2 regions of the Streptomyces sp. NBC_01237 genome follow, and region 2 is predicted to be linked to the other one. Evidence: riboswitches for the same ligand, from Rfam matches in the RefSeq annotation. Region 2 holds a riboswitch; the other holds the start of a gene.
The links. Region 2 has a riboswitch for cobalamin ahead of OG251_RS08685 (cobalamin biosynthesis protein). Riboswitches for the same ligand answer to the same signal wherever they lie in the genome.
Positions count from the first base shown of each region.

Region 1 (7,801 bases), 1.3 Mb from region 2:
GCGACGGCTCCTGGACGAGGGTCCGGGCGACCAGTGCGCGCTGGCGTTCGCCGCCGGAGAGGGAGGCGAAGGCGCGGGGTGCGAGGCCGGCGATCCCGACCCGGTCGAGGGCCCGGGTGACCAGCTCGGCGTCGGCGGCGGTATCCGCTTCCCAGAACCGTTTGTGCGGAGCCCGGCCCATGGCCACGACCTGGGAGACGGTCAGCTCGAAACCGGCCTGGCCGTCCTGGGGGACGGTGGCGATGCGGCGGGCGCGGGCCTTGACGGGGAGGGTGGCGAGGTCGTCGCCGTCCAGCAGCACCCGGCCGTGGGTGGGGCGCAGGGTTCCGTACACGCAGCGCAGGAGGGTCGTCTTGCCGCTGCCGTTCGGGCCGACGAGGCCGACCGTCTCACCGTCGGCGGCGGTCAGGTCGACGGCGTCGACCAGGTGACGGCCGCCGCCGGTCCCGTACGAGAGGCCCTCGGTGCGCAGGGTGGTCATGCGGGGGCTCCTTCGGGGCGGCGGCGGAGCATCCAGAGGAAGAACGGGCCGCCGGTCAGGGCGGTGAGGACGCCGACCGGGATGTCCTGGGGCGCGGCGACCGTGCGGGCCGCCAGGTCGGCCAGGACCAGGAAGAGCGCGCCGCCGAGCGCGGCCACCGGGAGCAGGGCGCGGTGTCCGGCGCCGACGGCCATCCGGGCCATGTGCGGGACCATCAGGCCGACGAAGCCGATCGCTCCGCTGTACGCGACGAGGGCGCCGGTGAGCAGCGAGGCGAGGACGAAGACCCCGGCCCGGAAGCGTGCCGTGTCGAGGCCGAGGACGGTGGCGCCCTCCTCGCCGACGAGCAGCAGGTCGAGCGGGCGGGCGAGGGTGAGGAGCAGGGCCGTACCGGCGACGAGGACGGCCGACGGCAGCGCGAGCATGTCCCAGCGGGCGGCGCCGAGACCGCCGAGGGTCCAGTAGAGGACTTCCTGGAGGTGGTCGGCGCGGGCCGAGGTGACCAGGATGAGGCTGGTGAGGGCGGACAGGATGTAGGAGACGGCGACTCCGGCGAGGACGAGCCGGTTGGTGGTGAGGCCGGATCCGCCGCGGGCCAGCGTGTAGACGAGCAGCAGTGAGGCGAGTGCGCCCACGAAGGCGGCGGCGGGGATGGTGACGGTGGTGGCGATGCCCGCGCCGACGCCGAGGACGATCACGAGGACCGCTCCGGTGGAGGCGCCGGAGGAGACGCCGAGGAGGAACGGGTCGGCGAGCGGGTTGCGTACGAGCGCCTGGAGGACGGTGCCGATCACGGCGAGTCCGGCGCCGACGATGATGCCGAGCAGGACCCGGGGCAGCCGGACGTCGAGGACGATCGTGCGGAACGGGCCCGGTCCGGCCCGCCCGGTCAGGATGTCCAGGACCTGGCCGGGCGGGATGCGGACGGAGCCGAGGGCGAGCGCGGCGAGTACGGCTGCGCAGAGGACGACGGCGAGGACGCCGGTGACCAGGGTGTAGCGCAGCAGCCGCCGCGGGGCGGCGGGGGTGCGGCAGCTCACGGCGCGGTGGTCGCCTCGCCGGGCGTGCCTTCGGGTATCTCCGGGTGCAGCTGGGCGGCGAGCTTGCCGACCGCGGCGGGGGCGCGGACGCCGAGGACCGCGTCGGAGAGCGGGAGGACGGCGAACCGCTTGTTCTTGATCGCGGGGACGTCGGCGAGCGCCGGGTCGTCCAGGAGGCGCTTCTTCTTCTGGGCGACGGTGGTGGCGCCGTAGTCGTAGATGACGATGACGTCGGGCTTGCGGGCGACGACGTTCTCCCAGGAGGCGTCGCCGAATGCCTTGTCGAGGTCGGCGAAGACGTTGCGGCCGCCGGCCCGGGTGATCAGCTCGTTGCCGATGCCCTTGCCGCCCGCGGTGAAGGCCGTCTTGTCGCCGCTGTCGTAGACGAAGACGGAGACCGGCTCCACGGACGTGAGCTTCTTCGCCGTGGCGGCGTTGGTGGCCTTGGCCTCGTCGATCCAGGTTTCGGCGCGGCGGCTGACGCCGAAGGTGTGGCCGACCTCGCGGACCTCCTCGTAGAGGGCGTCCATCGCGGTGTCGCCCTTGGAGCAGTACTCCGTGTTGAGCCGGGTGTCGATGCCGGACTTCTTGAGCGCCTCGCGGCTGCGGCCGTCGCCCGCGGCGAACGCGGTGGCGTATCCGCCGTAGACGAAGTCGGGGTCGGCGGCGAGGAGCTGCTCGTACGAGGGGTACTCCTTGGCCAGGACGGGGACGGCCTCGTACTGGCTCTCGTACGTGGGCAGGACCTTGTCGTCGAGGTAGGCGGTGCCGACCAGGGACTTGGCGAGGCCCAGTTCCAGCATCACTTCGGTGACGTGCTGGTTCATGGTGACGGCGCGCTTCGGCGGTGCCTTGTACGTCGTGGTGACACCGCAGTTGGTGACGGTGTACGGGAAGCCCGCGGACGACGCGGCTCCCTTGGCCGGGTCCTTGGAGCCGTTGTCGGCGTCCGTGGCGGAGCAGGCGGTGAGGGCGAGCGGGAGCAGCACGGCGGCGGCTGTGAGCGCGGGGGTGCGCCGGAACATGGCGGGGCCTCTCCGGGGGATTTCCGCGTCCCCTGGTCGGTGCGAGAAGGCGGCAGGCCAGTTCCTGACTGCCGAGCCCCGGTCCTCGTGGACGGGGGTTCGGTCACAGTGGCGGGACCGTGCCGGACTCTCACCGGCTTCCTGGGTCCTGCCGCCTCGTTGGGTCTGGGTGCAGTGTGCCAGACGCGGTCGCGGCCCCGGTAAGGCGACCCTCAGTAGGGTCAGCGAGTCACGGGGTCATCGGGTCGCGGGTGTCGGCGACTGGCGGGCGCCGGCAGGGTGCGGGCGCCGGCAGGGTGCGGGCGCCGGTAGGCCGTGGGCGTCAGTAGGCCTCGACGACCTTGACGTCCTCCTCCGTGATCTCGCCGTCCACGATGCGGTACGAGCGGAACTGGAACGGGCCCGCCTCGTCGGTGTCCGCGGTGGAGACGAGGACGTAGTGGGCGCCGGGTTCGTTGGCGTACGTGACGTCGGTGCGGGAGGGGTACGCCTCGGTCGCCGTGTGCGAGTGGTAGACGATCACGGGCTCCTCGTCGCGGTCGTCCATCTCGCGGTAGAGCTTGAGGAGGTCCGCCGAGTCGAACTCGTAGAACGTGGGCGAGCGGGCGGCGTTGAGCATGGGGATGAACCGTTCGGCGCGTCCCGTTCCGGCCGGTCCCGCGACGACTCCGCACGCCTCGTCGGGGTGGTCGGCGCGGGAGTGGGCGACGATCTGGTCGAACAGCGCCTGGGTGATGGTCAGCATGGCGTCCAGGATAAGCAGCGGGCCCGTCCGTACCGAGGAGTGGTACGGACGGGCCCGCATACTGGACGCCCGGGCGGCAGGTCACTTCTTGGTGAAGGCCGTGTTCTCCGGGTTGCGGGCCTTGAGCATCAGGTAGGAGACGCCGAGGATCAGGGCCCAGACCGGTGCGCAGTACAGCGAGATGCGGGCTTCCTTGTCGATGGCCATCATCACGATGACCATGCCGATGAAGGCGAGCGCGAACACGCTGGTGTACGGGGATCCGGGGGCCCTGAACGTGGACTGCGGGAGCACACCCCGGTCGGCCAGGAAGCGGAAGCGGAGCTGGCTGAACAGGATCATGATCCAGGCCCACATGCCGGAGATGGTCGCGAAGGAGACGACGTAGTTGAACGCCTGCCCCGGCCACTGGTAGTTGATCCACACGCCGACGAGCATCAGCGCGGCCGAGAAGGTGGTGCCGATGAACGGCAGGCCGTTCTTCGTGAGCTTGGTGAAGGCCCGCGGGCCCTGCCCGTTGAGGGCGAGGTCACGCAGCATGCGGCCGGTGGAGTACATGCCGGAGTTGCAGGAGGAGAGCGCCGCGGTCAGGACGACGAAGTTGACGATGGCCGCCCCGACACTGAGACCCATCTCCTCGAACGCCTTCACGAACGGCGAGACGCCGGGCTTGAACGTGCTCCACGGCACCACCGACAGGATCATGATCAGCGCGCCGACGTAGAAGACGGCGATGCGCCAGGGCACGGTGTTGATCGCCTTGGGCAGGACGGTCCTGGGGTCCTTGGACTCGCCCGCGGTCACGCCGACGAGTTCGACGGCCAGGAAGGCGAACATCACGATCTGGAGGGTCATCAGCGTGCCGGTGATGCCCTGGGGAAAGAAGCCGCCGTCGTTCCAGAGATTGGCGACGGTCGCGGTGTCGGCGGCGTCGGAGAAGCCGATCGTGAGGACTCCGGCGCAGATGAGGATCATGCCGATGATCGCGGTGACCTTGACCATCGAGAACCAGAACTCCAGCTCACCGAAGAGCTTCACGGAGATCAGGTTGGCGCCGTACAGAATAATCGTGAAGACCAGTGCGGACAGCCACTGCGGAATGTTCCACCAGTACGTCATATAGGTGGCGGCGGCGGTGACTTCGGTGATTCCGGTGACGACCCAGAAGAGCCAGTACGTCCAGCCTGTGACGAATCCGAAGAACGGCCCGAGGAATTCACGGGCGTACTCCGAGAAGGAGCCGGACACCGGTCGGTACATGAGGAGTTCGCCGAGGGCCCGCATGATGAAGAAGATGACCAGGCCCGCGATCGCATAGGCCAGGATGAGACTGGGACCGGCCCGGTCGATGGCCTTGCCCGCACCGAGGAAGAGCCCGGTCCCGATGGCGCCGCCGATGGCGATCATCTGGATCTGGCGGGCGCCCAGACCGCGCTGGTATCCCTCGCCGCTGTTTCCGGCACCTTCGGCCTCCTGGCCGGCGTGCCCCTTGTCGACCTCAGCCGATGTCATGGTGATGCGCCTTTCTCCATGCCGATCCGCGCCTTCGCAGACTGCGGATCAGGTCCTGATCCCCCCGGATATGGATGGAGTGCCGTCGGCGTTCGGCCGACTTGTAGCGCCCCCGGGAACAGGGGTGGCGTCCCCGGGTGGTCGTGAAGATTTATCACGGGCCCCCGGGCGATCCACCGGACATTCTGTGGCGCACACCACAGGAAAAAGCGGACAAGAGTTTCCAGCCGCTGCAAAAAAGGCCGTTCAGGTGACGGGATCGTTATCCGGATTTGAGCGTCCGCTGAGCGAAGCTCCGTATCCCGCCCAAGGCCGGACCGCCGGGGAGAACGACGTCCCTCAGGGCATCAGCGTCTCGACGAGCGTCTCCTGGAGCGCGCCCAGCCAGAGGTAGGCCATCACCATCGGCTTGCGCGGATCGCTGTCGGGGAGGCGGTAGAGCGAGCCCTCCTGACCCTCGTCCTCGTCGGACACCTCCAGACGGGTGCCGATGGTGAGCCGCAGGTCGTTGAGGGCGCCGAGCCAGTTGCGGCACTCCTCGGCGGTGAGCGCGAGGACGGCGCCGCCGTCCCCGGAGGGCGTCAGCGCGTCCAGGGTCCGCACGACGGCGAGGGCGTCCTCGCGCTTGCGGGTGCGCAGGTCGTTCTCGGTGAAGCGGCGGAATTCGGCGGACGCCTCGCGCAGCTCCTTGTCCTCGTCCCCGTACGCCTCGGGGAAGAGCCGGGCCAGGGCGGGGTCGGCGGGCGGTTCGCTCGGGCCCTCGGCGAAGAGGGCGGCGAGCGGGTCCTCACCCTCGGCGGGCTCGGCGCCCGGACCGATCAGTTCCAGCAGCTGGACGGCGAGGGAGCGCAGGATGGAGATCTCGACCTCGTCGAGCGCGACGGCCGCGCCGCCGCCGGGGGTGGCCTCGAAGTGGCCGGCCATGGATTCTCCGATGGTGGGTCGGGCGGGGCAGGGGCGGTACGGGAGCGTGGTGGACGCGGGGCGCGGGGCTAGTTGCGGTCCTGGGTCAGGGTGGCCCAGAGGCCGTAGCCGTGCATGGCCTGGACATCGCGCTCCATCTCCTCGCGGCTCCCGCTGGAGACGACGGCGCGGCCCTTCTGGTGCACGTCGAGCATGAGCTTGCGGGCCTTGTCCTTCGGATAACCGAAGTACGCCTGGAAGACATAGGCCACATAGCTCATGAGGTTCACCGGGTCGTTGTGCACCAGCGTCACCCAGGGGACGTCCGGCTCGGGGACCGCGAAGGTCTCTTCGGCCGACTCTGGACGTTCGATCTCTACGGGGGCAGCAACGCTCACCTACCCCATGCTGCCACCCGGAGGGGGTCGGCGCACAAACGGACCCCACATCTCGTCACTCTGACGAAATAGGGGGTAGCATCCCAGCCATGAACTCAGCGGACCTTGGGCGACGGGTCGGTGTGCCGTCGACCGCACTCTTCACCGACCAGTACGAGCTGACCATGGTGCAGGCCGCCCTGAAGGCCGGCACCGCGGACCGGCGCTCCGTTTTCGAGGCCTTCACGCGGCGGCTGCCGGAGGGGCGGCGCTACGGCGTCGTCGCGGGCACCGGCCGGGTGCTCGACGCGGTGGAGAACTTCCACTTCGACGACGAGATGATCGGCTTCCTGCGCCAGCAGAACATCGTCGACGAGCCGACACTCGAATGGCTGGCCGGCTACCGCTTCAGCGGCGACATCTGGGGCTACCCGGAGGGCGAGGTGTACTTCCCCGGCTCGCCGATCCTGCGGGTGGAGGGCTCCTTCGCCGAGTGCGTGCTGCTGGAGACGGTGATCCTGTCGATCCTCAACCACGACTCGGCGATCGCCGCGGCGGCGTCCCGGATGTCGGCCGCCGCGGGTGGCCGCGGGCTGATCGAGATGGGGGCCCGCCGTACGCACGAGCTGTCGGCCGTCGCCTCGGCGCGCGCCGCGTACGTGGGCGGCTTCGACACCACCTCGGACCTGGCCGCGGGCTTCCGCTACGGCATCCCGACCGTGGGGACGAGCGCGCACGCCTTCACCCTGCTCCACGACAGCGAGCGCGACGCGTTCCAGGCGCAGGTGGACTCGCTGGGCCGGAGCACGACGCTGCTGGTCGACACGTACGACGTGACCGAGGCGGTCCGTACGGCGGTCGAGGTCGCCGGGCCCGAGCTCGGAGCGGTACGGATCGACTCCGGCGACCTGCTGCTGGTCGCGCACCGGGTGCGGCAGCAGCTGGACGAGCTGGGCGCCACCGGGACGAAGATCGTGGTGACCTCGGACCTGGACGAGTACGCCATCGCCTCGCTGGCCGCGGCGCCGGTCGACGCCTACGGGGTGGGCACGCAGCTGGTCACCGGGAGCGGGCAGCCGACCTGCTCCATGGTCTACAAGCTGGTCGCCCGCGCCGGGTCCGCCGATCCCGCGGAGACGATGCGGCCGGTCGCGAAGAAGTCGCTCGGCGCGAAGTCGTCGGTGGGCGGACGCAAGTGGGCCGCGCGCCGGCTCGACGGGCACGGCGTGGCCGAGGCGGAGGTGGTCGGGACCGGCCCCGTGCCCGAGGAGCTGGCCGGACGGCAGCTGCTGGTGGAGCTGGTGCGGGGCGGCGAGGTCGTCGCCCGCGAACCGCTGGAGGCGGCCCGGGAGCGGCACGTCACGGCGCTCAAGGGGCTGCCGATGTCGGCGATCCAGCTGTCACGCGGCGAGCCGGTGCTTCCGACCGAATACGTGTGAGGGGACAGGGTCGGGGCAGTGGCGACATACGGCAGGGACGTCCGGCGCGACCGGGAATGCCCGCGATCGCCGGGTGGGCTTGATTGTGCGGGCCAAATCTCTACGCTCGGTGGCGTCCCGCTCCCTGACATCCCCGTGAACCCCGTACGCTCACCGCCGAAGCGCCGCCTCTCCCCCACCTAAGGACACCCGCCATGCACCGCGCCTTGATCGTCGTGGACGTTCAGAACGACTTCTGCGAGGGCGGCAGCCTCGCGGTGGCGGGCGGCGCCGATGTCG
Region 1 is NZ_CP108508.1:3,222,113-3,229,913, forward strand. Features, by position in the region: gene OG251_RS14210 (ABC transporter ATP-binding protein) at 1-481, opposite strand, end outside; gene OG251_RS14215 (FecCD family ABC transporter permease) at 478-1,521, opposite strand; gene OG251_RS14220 (ABC transporter substrate-binding protein) at 1,518-2,546, opposite strand; cobalamin riboswitch at 2,585-2,713, opposite strand; gene OG251_RS14225 (M67 family metallopeptidase) at 2,869-3,291, opposite strand; gene OG251_RS14230 (amino acid permease) at 3,373-4,803, opposite strand; gene OG251_RS14235 (DUF2017 domain-containing protein) at 5,143-5,727, opposite strand; gene clpS (ATP-dependent Clp protease adapter ClpS) at 5,796-6,104, opposite strand; gene OG251_RS14245 (nicotinate phosphoribosyltransferase) at 6,194-7,522, shown strand; gene OG251_RS14250 (isochorismatase family protein) at 7,717-7,801, shown strand, end outside.
Region 1: it holds a riboswitch for cobalamin, as region 2 does, so the genes downstream of both, OG251_RS14220 (ABC transporter substrate-binding protein) here and OG251_RS08685 (cobalamin biosynthesis protein) in region 2, are expected to answer to the same signal.

Region 2 (7,801 bases):
GACTACGGCTCACGGGACTACATGGCGCGCGACGCGGAGGGCAACGTGTGGAGCTTCGGGACGTACGCCCCGGGGTCGGCGGGCTGACCCCGGGGTGACGGGCCCGCATCCCCGGAACCCGGGCACCGAAGCCCCCCGCGCCGGTCCACCGGGCGCCTCGGTGGACCGGACGCCGTAGGGTCCGCTGCCCGGACGCCCGGTGGACGGACGCCGGACGGCCGGGGACGCACCGGTCCGCTACGCGCCGCCCGTGTGGACCTGGAAGGCGGCGCGGCGCACCGCCTTGGCCAGGGCCGGGTCCGGGTGTGCGGCGGCCAGGGCGACCAGGACCTGGACGGTACGCGGGTGGCCGACGGCCCTGACCTCGTCGAGCAGGGCGGGGACCGTGCCCTGGACGGCGGAGTCGAGGTGGCGGACCAGCAGTCCGGTCTCGCCGTGGTCGGCGACGGCGGCGGCGGTGTCGACCCAGAGCCAGGTGGCTTCCTCGCGGCTCAGGACCTCCTGGGCGTCGTCCGGGTCGGTCCCCTCGTACTCGGCGAGCCAGAGCAGGGCGTAGGGCCGCAGCGTCTGGTCGGTGGCCACGGAGCGCACCACGGGTTCGGCCGGGGCGCCGACCACCCGGAGCGCCTCGAAGGCCAGGCCGCGCAGCAGGGCGTCCTCGCCGCGGGCGACGGCGAGCAGTTCCGTGACGGCGCTGCCGACGGGCCGGGCGGCGAGCCAGGCCCGGTATTCGTCGCGGGCCGGTCCCGGGGTGAGGCGTGCGCAGCCGAGCAGCATGTCGGCGGCGGACTGCTCGATGTTTCCGGCGGGGCTCTGGGCCGCGACGCAGATCTGTTCCAGCTTGACCCAGACCGCCCAGTTGCCGAGCGGGGTGAGGGTGGCGTGACCCGCGCCGAGGGTGAGGGCGCCGACCGCGGCCAGGCCCTCCAGGGCCCAGTCGAGCAGGAGGGCGTTGAGCTCGGCGTCCCCTGCCGCGTCGGTGTGCTCGACGGCCGGGGTGCTCGGCGCGGGCTGCTGCTCGGGGCCGTACGGCACCTCGCACCGCTCCTCGTGGAGTTCCGCGACGCGCTGGCCGAGGAGGTCGAGGAGGGCGGGCACGGTGACCGGGCCCGCGGAGAGCTGGAGGAGGGAGAGCACCTGGGGTACGGCCTCGACGGCCTCGGCGACGGCGGTGGCCTCGATGCCCTCGGGTGCGGCGTGGACGAGCGACCAGGCGTCGAACAGCGCCACCCAGCCGCGGAGCACGGCGGAGTCGTCACGGTCCCAGGCGCGCAGCCGCCAGCCGGGTCGTGCGGTGTCGCCGTGCAGTTCCACGAGGCCGGCCAGCCTGGCGCGGTCCCAGCCCGCGCGTGCCTGGGCCGGGGAGAGTTCCAGTGCCGCCGCGGCCCGTTCCAGGGCATGGGCGGCCGGGGGTGCGGTGCCGGGGCTGGGGCCGTCGGCGGCCCAGTGGGCGATCCGTACGGCATCGGCGAGGACCGCCCTGGCCTGCCGGGCCAGTTCCGTCCGGGGCGGGGTGCCCTCGGGAGGCCGGGGGGCCGGCCTGGTGCGCCGGGTGGTCACGGCCTTGCGGGCGGTGGCAAGGGGTCGCGGGCGGACAAGTCGCAGCCTGGAGTCGCGCGGGGTACGGGACGTCACGGGGAGCAGTCTTGCCTCTGACGGCCCGAAAGCCCAAACGGAAGCTGGTTCACCGGTCCGTGGAGGGGGTGTTCGGCCTGGTACCGCCCGGTCCTGTCCCCCCGTATCGGCTCACATCAGGGGCGTGAGGAAGCGCCGCAGCGTCTCTTCGTACCGTGCCGGGTCGGCGTTCCACATCGCCGCATGCGGAGCCTGCGGTACGGGGTGGAGGCTGACCAGGTCGGGACGCCGGGCGGCGAGCTCGCGGGACGGCTGCCAGGGGGCCAGGGAGTCGTCCGGGCCGTGGAAGATCAGCGTCGGGGCGTGCAGGGCGGACGGCAGGCCGGTGTCCAGCAGCGGGGCCGTGCTCAGTCCTGTCCGGCCCTGGGCGGCGCGCACGGCGAGCGGCAGCAGGGCGGAGGGGACGTGGCGGGCCGCGGCGAGGGCGCGCAGGGTGACCTGCCAGTCCATGACCGGGGAGTCCAGGACGAGGCCGCTGATGCGGTCCCGGAGCGCGGAGTTGACCGCGGCGTGCAGTGCCATCGAGGCGCCGGTCGACCAGCCGTGCAGGACGACGCTCTCGGCGCCGTAGCGCAGGGCGTAGCGGATGGCGGCGTCCAGGTCGCGCCACTCGGAGGCGCCGAGGTGGCCGAGGCCGTCGGCGGAGCGGGGGGCTCCGGCGTCGCCTCGGTAGGCGAGGTCGAGCACGGGGAGCCGTTGGCCGTGCAGGAATCCCATCAGGTTCATGGGGTGTTCCCGGGTGGTGCCGAGGCCGTGCACGGTGATCACCCAGGTGTCCCGGGCGCCGGGCACGAACCACGCGGGCAGGATGCCGAGTTCGCCGGGGATCTCGACCTCCTTGTGGTCGAGACCGAGGGCGGTGCCGGGGTCGCCGCTGTACAGCTCGGGGGTGAGGCGGACCTTGGTGCCCGCCTTGAGGGTCCCGTGGCTCACCCGTTCCAGTCTGCGGACGACGGTGTCCGGGGCATGCGGTGCCTGTTCGGTCACCGGCCCGACGACGGCGTGCACACCGGGTCCCACCAGCCCGTACGTGCCGGGCCGGAGCGCGGCGAACGAGCGGGTCAGGGTGACCTGCCCGGCCGCCGTGGCATGCACGGTGACTCTGCGGTCGGCGGGGAGGGGACGTCCGGACGGCACCTTGAGGGCGGCGTCGCTGGCGTACCGGCCGGCCGCGACCGCTGCCGCGCCGGCGCCGAGGATCGTGGTGACGGCCGCTGCCGTCGCTGTTGCCGGGCGCACGGCTTCAGTGTCGTGGCGTGCGGTGCGCGGTGCCAGCGGACGGGGGCCGTCCGGTGCCGGGCCCGCACCGGGAGGGCCACGGGGATCAGCCGGGCCGGCCGGGCTGGCCGTACCCCTTCAGGGCGTCGGTGACCTCGCGCAGCTGGGCCGGGGAGAGCAGGGTCGGGCGGTGGCCCGGTACGGAACTCGCGGTGAGCCAGAGCCTGCACAGCCATTCGAGCTGGGCGGTGCGGTCGTACGCCTCGTCGAGGGTGCCGCCGTAGGTGACGGTGCCGTGGTTCTGGAGGAGGCAGCCGGTGCGGTCGCGCAGGGCGGTGAGCATGTTGTCGGCCAGCTCCGGCGTTCCGTAGCGCGCGTACGCGGCCGTCCGGACGGGACCGCCCAGCAGGGCGGCCGCGTAGTGCACCGGGGGAACCTCGGTGACCAGGGTGGAGACGGCGGTGGCGTGCACCGCGTGGGTGTGCACGACGGCGGCGGCGGAAGTGTTGCGGTACACCGCCAGATGGAGGGGAAGTTCGCTGGTCGGGGCCAGCTCGCCGAGGATCTGGCGCCCTTCGAGGTCGACACCGACCGCGTCCTTTGGCCGGAGCCGGTCGTAGGGCACCCCGCTGGGGGTGACCAGAACGGTCCCGCCGACGCGTGCCGAGACATTGCCCGACGTACCCACGACCAGGCCGTCCGCGGCGGACCGGCGGGCCGTGTCGACCACGCTCCGCCATGCCTGTTCGATCGCGTCCCGGGACCGGTCGCTCACGCTCGTGCGGGTATCGCTCATGCGGGGATCCTAGGGCGGCGTCCCGGCGGCGGGGACCCCCCGCGAACCCGGGTGACCGGAATCTCTTACGAGTGACAGATCCGCGGCCCAAAATCTTCGCCAAGCGGCGGCAAAGGGCAGTCCTCGCACCGCCTCAGGGGCGTGGCCACGCCCCTCGCGTACACAAGCGGAGGGAGCCCAATCCGTTTGGGGTCACCACAGCGCCCCGCCTAGTTCATCTTCCGTTCACTCAGGTTGCCTACGGTCCACGAGCCACTGACGTCGAACGATTGCCTGGGTAAATGGAACACATCACGCTGCTGCTCGCGATTGTGATCGTGACAGCTCTCGTGTTCGATTTCACGAACGGTTTCCACGACACCGCCAACGCGATGGCCACCACCATCTCGACCGGCGCCCTGAAGCCCAAGACAGCGGTGGCCATGTCCGCCGTTCTCAACCTGATCGGCGCGTTCCTGTCGGTGGAGGTCGCCAAGACGATCTCCGGCGGGATCGTCAACGAGGACGGCCTCAGAACCGAGGTCATCTTCGCGGCGCTCGTCGGCGCCATCCTGTGGAATCTGCTGACCTGGCTGGTCGGCCTGCCCTCCAGTTCCTCCCACGCCCTGTTCGGCGGCCTCATCGGCGCCGCCGTCATGTCGGCGGGCTGGTCCTCGATCAACGGCGGCACCGTCGTCACCAAGGTGCTGCTGCCCGCGATCGCCGCCCCGCTCGTCGCCGGTCTCGCCGCCCTGCTGGCCACCAGGCTGACGTACCGTCTCAGCCGCAAGGTCACCGACGAGACGCAGCTGAAGTCGACCGCCAAGGGCTACCGGGCCGGCCAGATCGCCTCGGCCGGTCTCGTCTCGCTCGCCCACGGCACCAACGACGCGCAGAAGACGATGGGCATCATCACCCTGGCCCTGGTCACCGGTGGCGTCCTGTCCCCCGGTTCCAACCCGCCGGTCTGGGTCATCGTCTCCGCGGGTGTCGCCATCGCCCTGGGTACCTACCTCGGCGGCTGGCGCATCATCCGCACCATGGGCAGCGGCCTGACCGACCTCAAGCCGCCGCAGGGCTTCGCCGCCCAGACCAGTGCGGCCACGGTCATCCTGGCCTCCTCGCACCTCGGTTTCTCGCTCTCCACCACCCAGTCCTGCTCCGGCGCCGTGATGGGCGCGGGCCTCGGCCGTCAGGGGGGCGTGGTCCGCTGGTCCACCGCCACCCGGATGTTCGTCGCCTGGGGCCTGACCCTGCCGGCCGCGGGCCTGGTCGGCGCGGGCGCGGAGTTCCTGACCAAGCAGGGCGGCTGGGGCGTCGCGGTCGTCGCCGTCCTGCTCGTCGCGGGCTCCGGTGCCATCTGGCTGCTGTCGCGCCGCAAGCCGGTCGACCACACCAACGTCACCGGCGGCGGTGCGCAGGACGAGCCCGCGGGAGTCGTCACCACGGCCATGGCCGCCGTCAGCCCGCCGCCCATCGGCACCACGGCCACGGACCTCAAGACCACCATCTCGGCTCCGGCCGGAACGCCCGCCGACCCGGCGCGGCCGGCCACGGTGTAAGGACAGATCCCCATGAACATCGACTGGGCAGCTCTCGCCTCCGTCTTCGGTGTCAGCCTCGTGGTCACCGTGGCGCTGGTCGGCCTCTTCACGCTCGGCATCGTCGGCCTCTCCAAGCAGGCGTCGGCGCAGACCTCGACGGCTCGGGCCGGCGGCTCCGGCGGCGCGTTCACGCCGCTCCGCGCCGGTGCGTACCTCTGCTTCGCGCTGTGCGTGGCGGCGGTCGCGTACGGGATCTACCTGATCGTCGCCTGACCCGCACCACCGCTCCTCCGTCGGGCCGGACACACCCTGTGTGTCCGGCCCGATGTGCGTCTGGGCACACTGCGGCCCCGCAGGTCAACGGCAAGTTGACGGGCGTTCTCACAGCGTGGTGGACTGCCGGAGCCGTTTACGGCGACAGCAGAGGAAGCCGGTGCGAATCCGGCGCGGTCCCGCCACTGTCACCGGGGAGCAGTCCCCCACATCGGAAGTCACGGTCCGCCGACGCGGTCTGGAAGGCCGGGGGAACTGCGGATCCGGAAGCCAGGAGACTCTCGTCGCCGGTCACGTCGAACCAGGGCGCGGACCCTGAGTGAGGACATACGCCATGCCTGGCCGCCGTGCGCCGGAACCTGTGTCGCCCCCTGCGAGAACCTCCCGCTCCGCGGTCGGCTGAGCCGTGCGTGCCGACCGCATCTTCGCGTACGGCGCCACGGCCGGACTGATCGCCGACCGCCTGCTCGGTGACCCCCGCCGGGGGCATCCCGTCGCCGGGTTCGGCCGGGCCGCGGCGGCGGCCGAGCGTCTGCTGTGGCGCGACCACCGCGGGCGGGGTGCCCTGCACACCGTCGTCTGCGCCGGAGGCGCCGCGGGAGCCGCCGTGCTGGCCTCGCGTGCCGTACGGGGCCGCCCCGCCGCGGCCGTCGCGCTGACCGCCGCCACCACCTGGTCCGTGATCGGTGGTACGTCGCTGGGCCGTGAGGCGCGCGCCGTCGCGGGTGCGCTCGCCGCCGGGGACATCGACGTGGCCCGCGAACGGCTGCCCCATCTGTGCGGGCGCGACCCGCACTCCCTCGACGGACCGCAGATCGCCCGCGCCGTGGTCGAGTCCGTCGCCGAGAACACCTCGGACGCCGTCGTCGGCGCCCTCGTCTGGGGCGCCCTGGGCGGGGTCCCCGGACTCGTCGCCTTCCGGGCCGTCAACACCCTGGACGCCATGGTCGGCCACAAGTCGCCCCGCTACCGGCGCTACGGCTGGGCCTCGGCCCGCCTGGACGACCTGGCGGGATGGCCCGGAGCCCGGCTGACGGCCGCGCTGGCCGTGGTGGCCGGGGGACGTCCGGGCGAAGCCGTACGGGCGTGGCGTGCGGACGCGGGCAGCCATCCGAGCCCCAACGCGGGCCCGGTGGAGGCCGCGTTCGCGGGAGCGCTCGGCGTACGGCTCGGCGGGACCCTGGCGTACGCCGGGCGCGTCGAGCACCGGCCCGTGCTCAACGGGGCGGCCGGCCGGGCGGTGGAGAGCGCCGACATCGAACGCGCGGTGCGACTGTCGCGCCGGGTGAGTGCGCTGGCCCTCGGCGTGTGCGTGGCGGGCCGGCTGATCGCGGGACGGAGAGGGATATGAGCGGCGGACTGCTGGTCGCCGGGACCACATCGGACGCGGGCAAGAGCGTCGTCACGGCCGGGATCTGCCGGTGGCTGGTCCGCCGCGGGGTGAAGGTCGCGCCGTTCAAGGCGCAGAACATGTCGCTCAACTCGTTCGTGACCCGTGAGGGCGCGGAGATCGGCCGTGCCCAGGCGATGCAGGCCCAGGCCGCCCGGGTCGAGCCGTCCGCGCTGATGAACCCGGTGCTGCTCAAGCCCGGCAGCGACCGTTCCAGTCAGGTCGTCCTGATGGGGAAACCGGTCGGTGAGATGAGCGCCCGCGGCTACCACGGAGGCCGGCAGGAGGCGCTCCTCGGGACGGTCGTGGACTGTCTGGAGCAGCTCCGGAGCACCTATGACGCCGTGATCTGCGAGGGGGCGGGCAGTCCCGCCGAGATCAATCTGCGGCGCACCGACATCGTGAACATGGGCATCGCGCGGGCCGCGCGCTTCCCCGTGCTGGTGGTCGGCGACATCGACCGCGGGGGCGTCTTCGCCTCGTTCTTCGGCACGACGGCGCTGCTGAGCGCCGAGGACCAGTCGCTGGTCGCCGGCTACCTCGTCAACAAGTTCCGCGGCGATGTCTCGCTGCTGGAGCCGGGCCTGGACATGCTGTACGGGCTGACCGGGCGGCGTACGTACGGGGTGCTGCCCTTCGCGCACGGCCTGGGCATCGACGAGGAGGACGGTCTGCGCGTCTCGTTGCGCGGTGCCGTACGGGAGTCGGTCGTCGCACCGCCGCACGGCGAGGACGTGCTGCGGGTCGCCGTGTGTGCCGTACCGCTGATGTCGAACTTCACCGATGTGGACGCGCTGGCCGCCGAACCGGGTGTGGTGGTGCGGTTCGTGGACCGGGCCGAGGAACTGGCCGACGCGGACCTGGTGATCGTGCCCGGCACGCGCGGGACGGTGAAGGCGCTGGCCTGGCTGCGGGAGCGGGGACTCGCCGACGCGCTCGTACGGCGGGCGGCCGAGGGCCGGCCGG
Region 2 is NZ_CP108508.1:1,948,201-1,956,001, forward strand. Features, by position in the region: gene OG251_RS08655 (VOC family protein) at 1-87, shown strand, start outside; gene OG251_RS08660 (hypothetical protein) at 238-1,560, opposite strand; gene OG251_RS08665 (alpha/beta hydrolase) at 1,747-2,874, opposite strand; gene OG251_RS08670 (class II aldolase/adducin family protein) at 2,960-3,649, opposite strand; gene OG251_RS08675 (inorganic phosphate transporter) at 3,931-5,190, shown strand; gene OG251_RS08680 (hypothetical protein) at 5,203-5,445, shown strand; cobalamin riboswitch at 5,556-5,747, shown strand; gene OG251_RS08685 (cobalamin biosynthesis protein) at 5,852-6,796, shown strand; gene OG251_RS08690 (cobyric acid synthase) at 6,793-7,801, shown strand, end outside.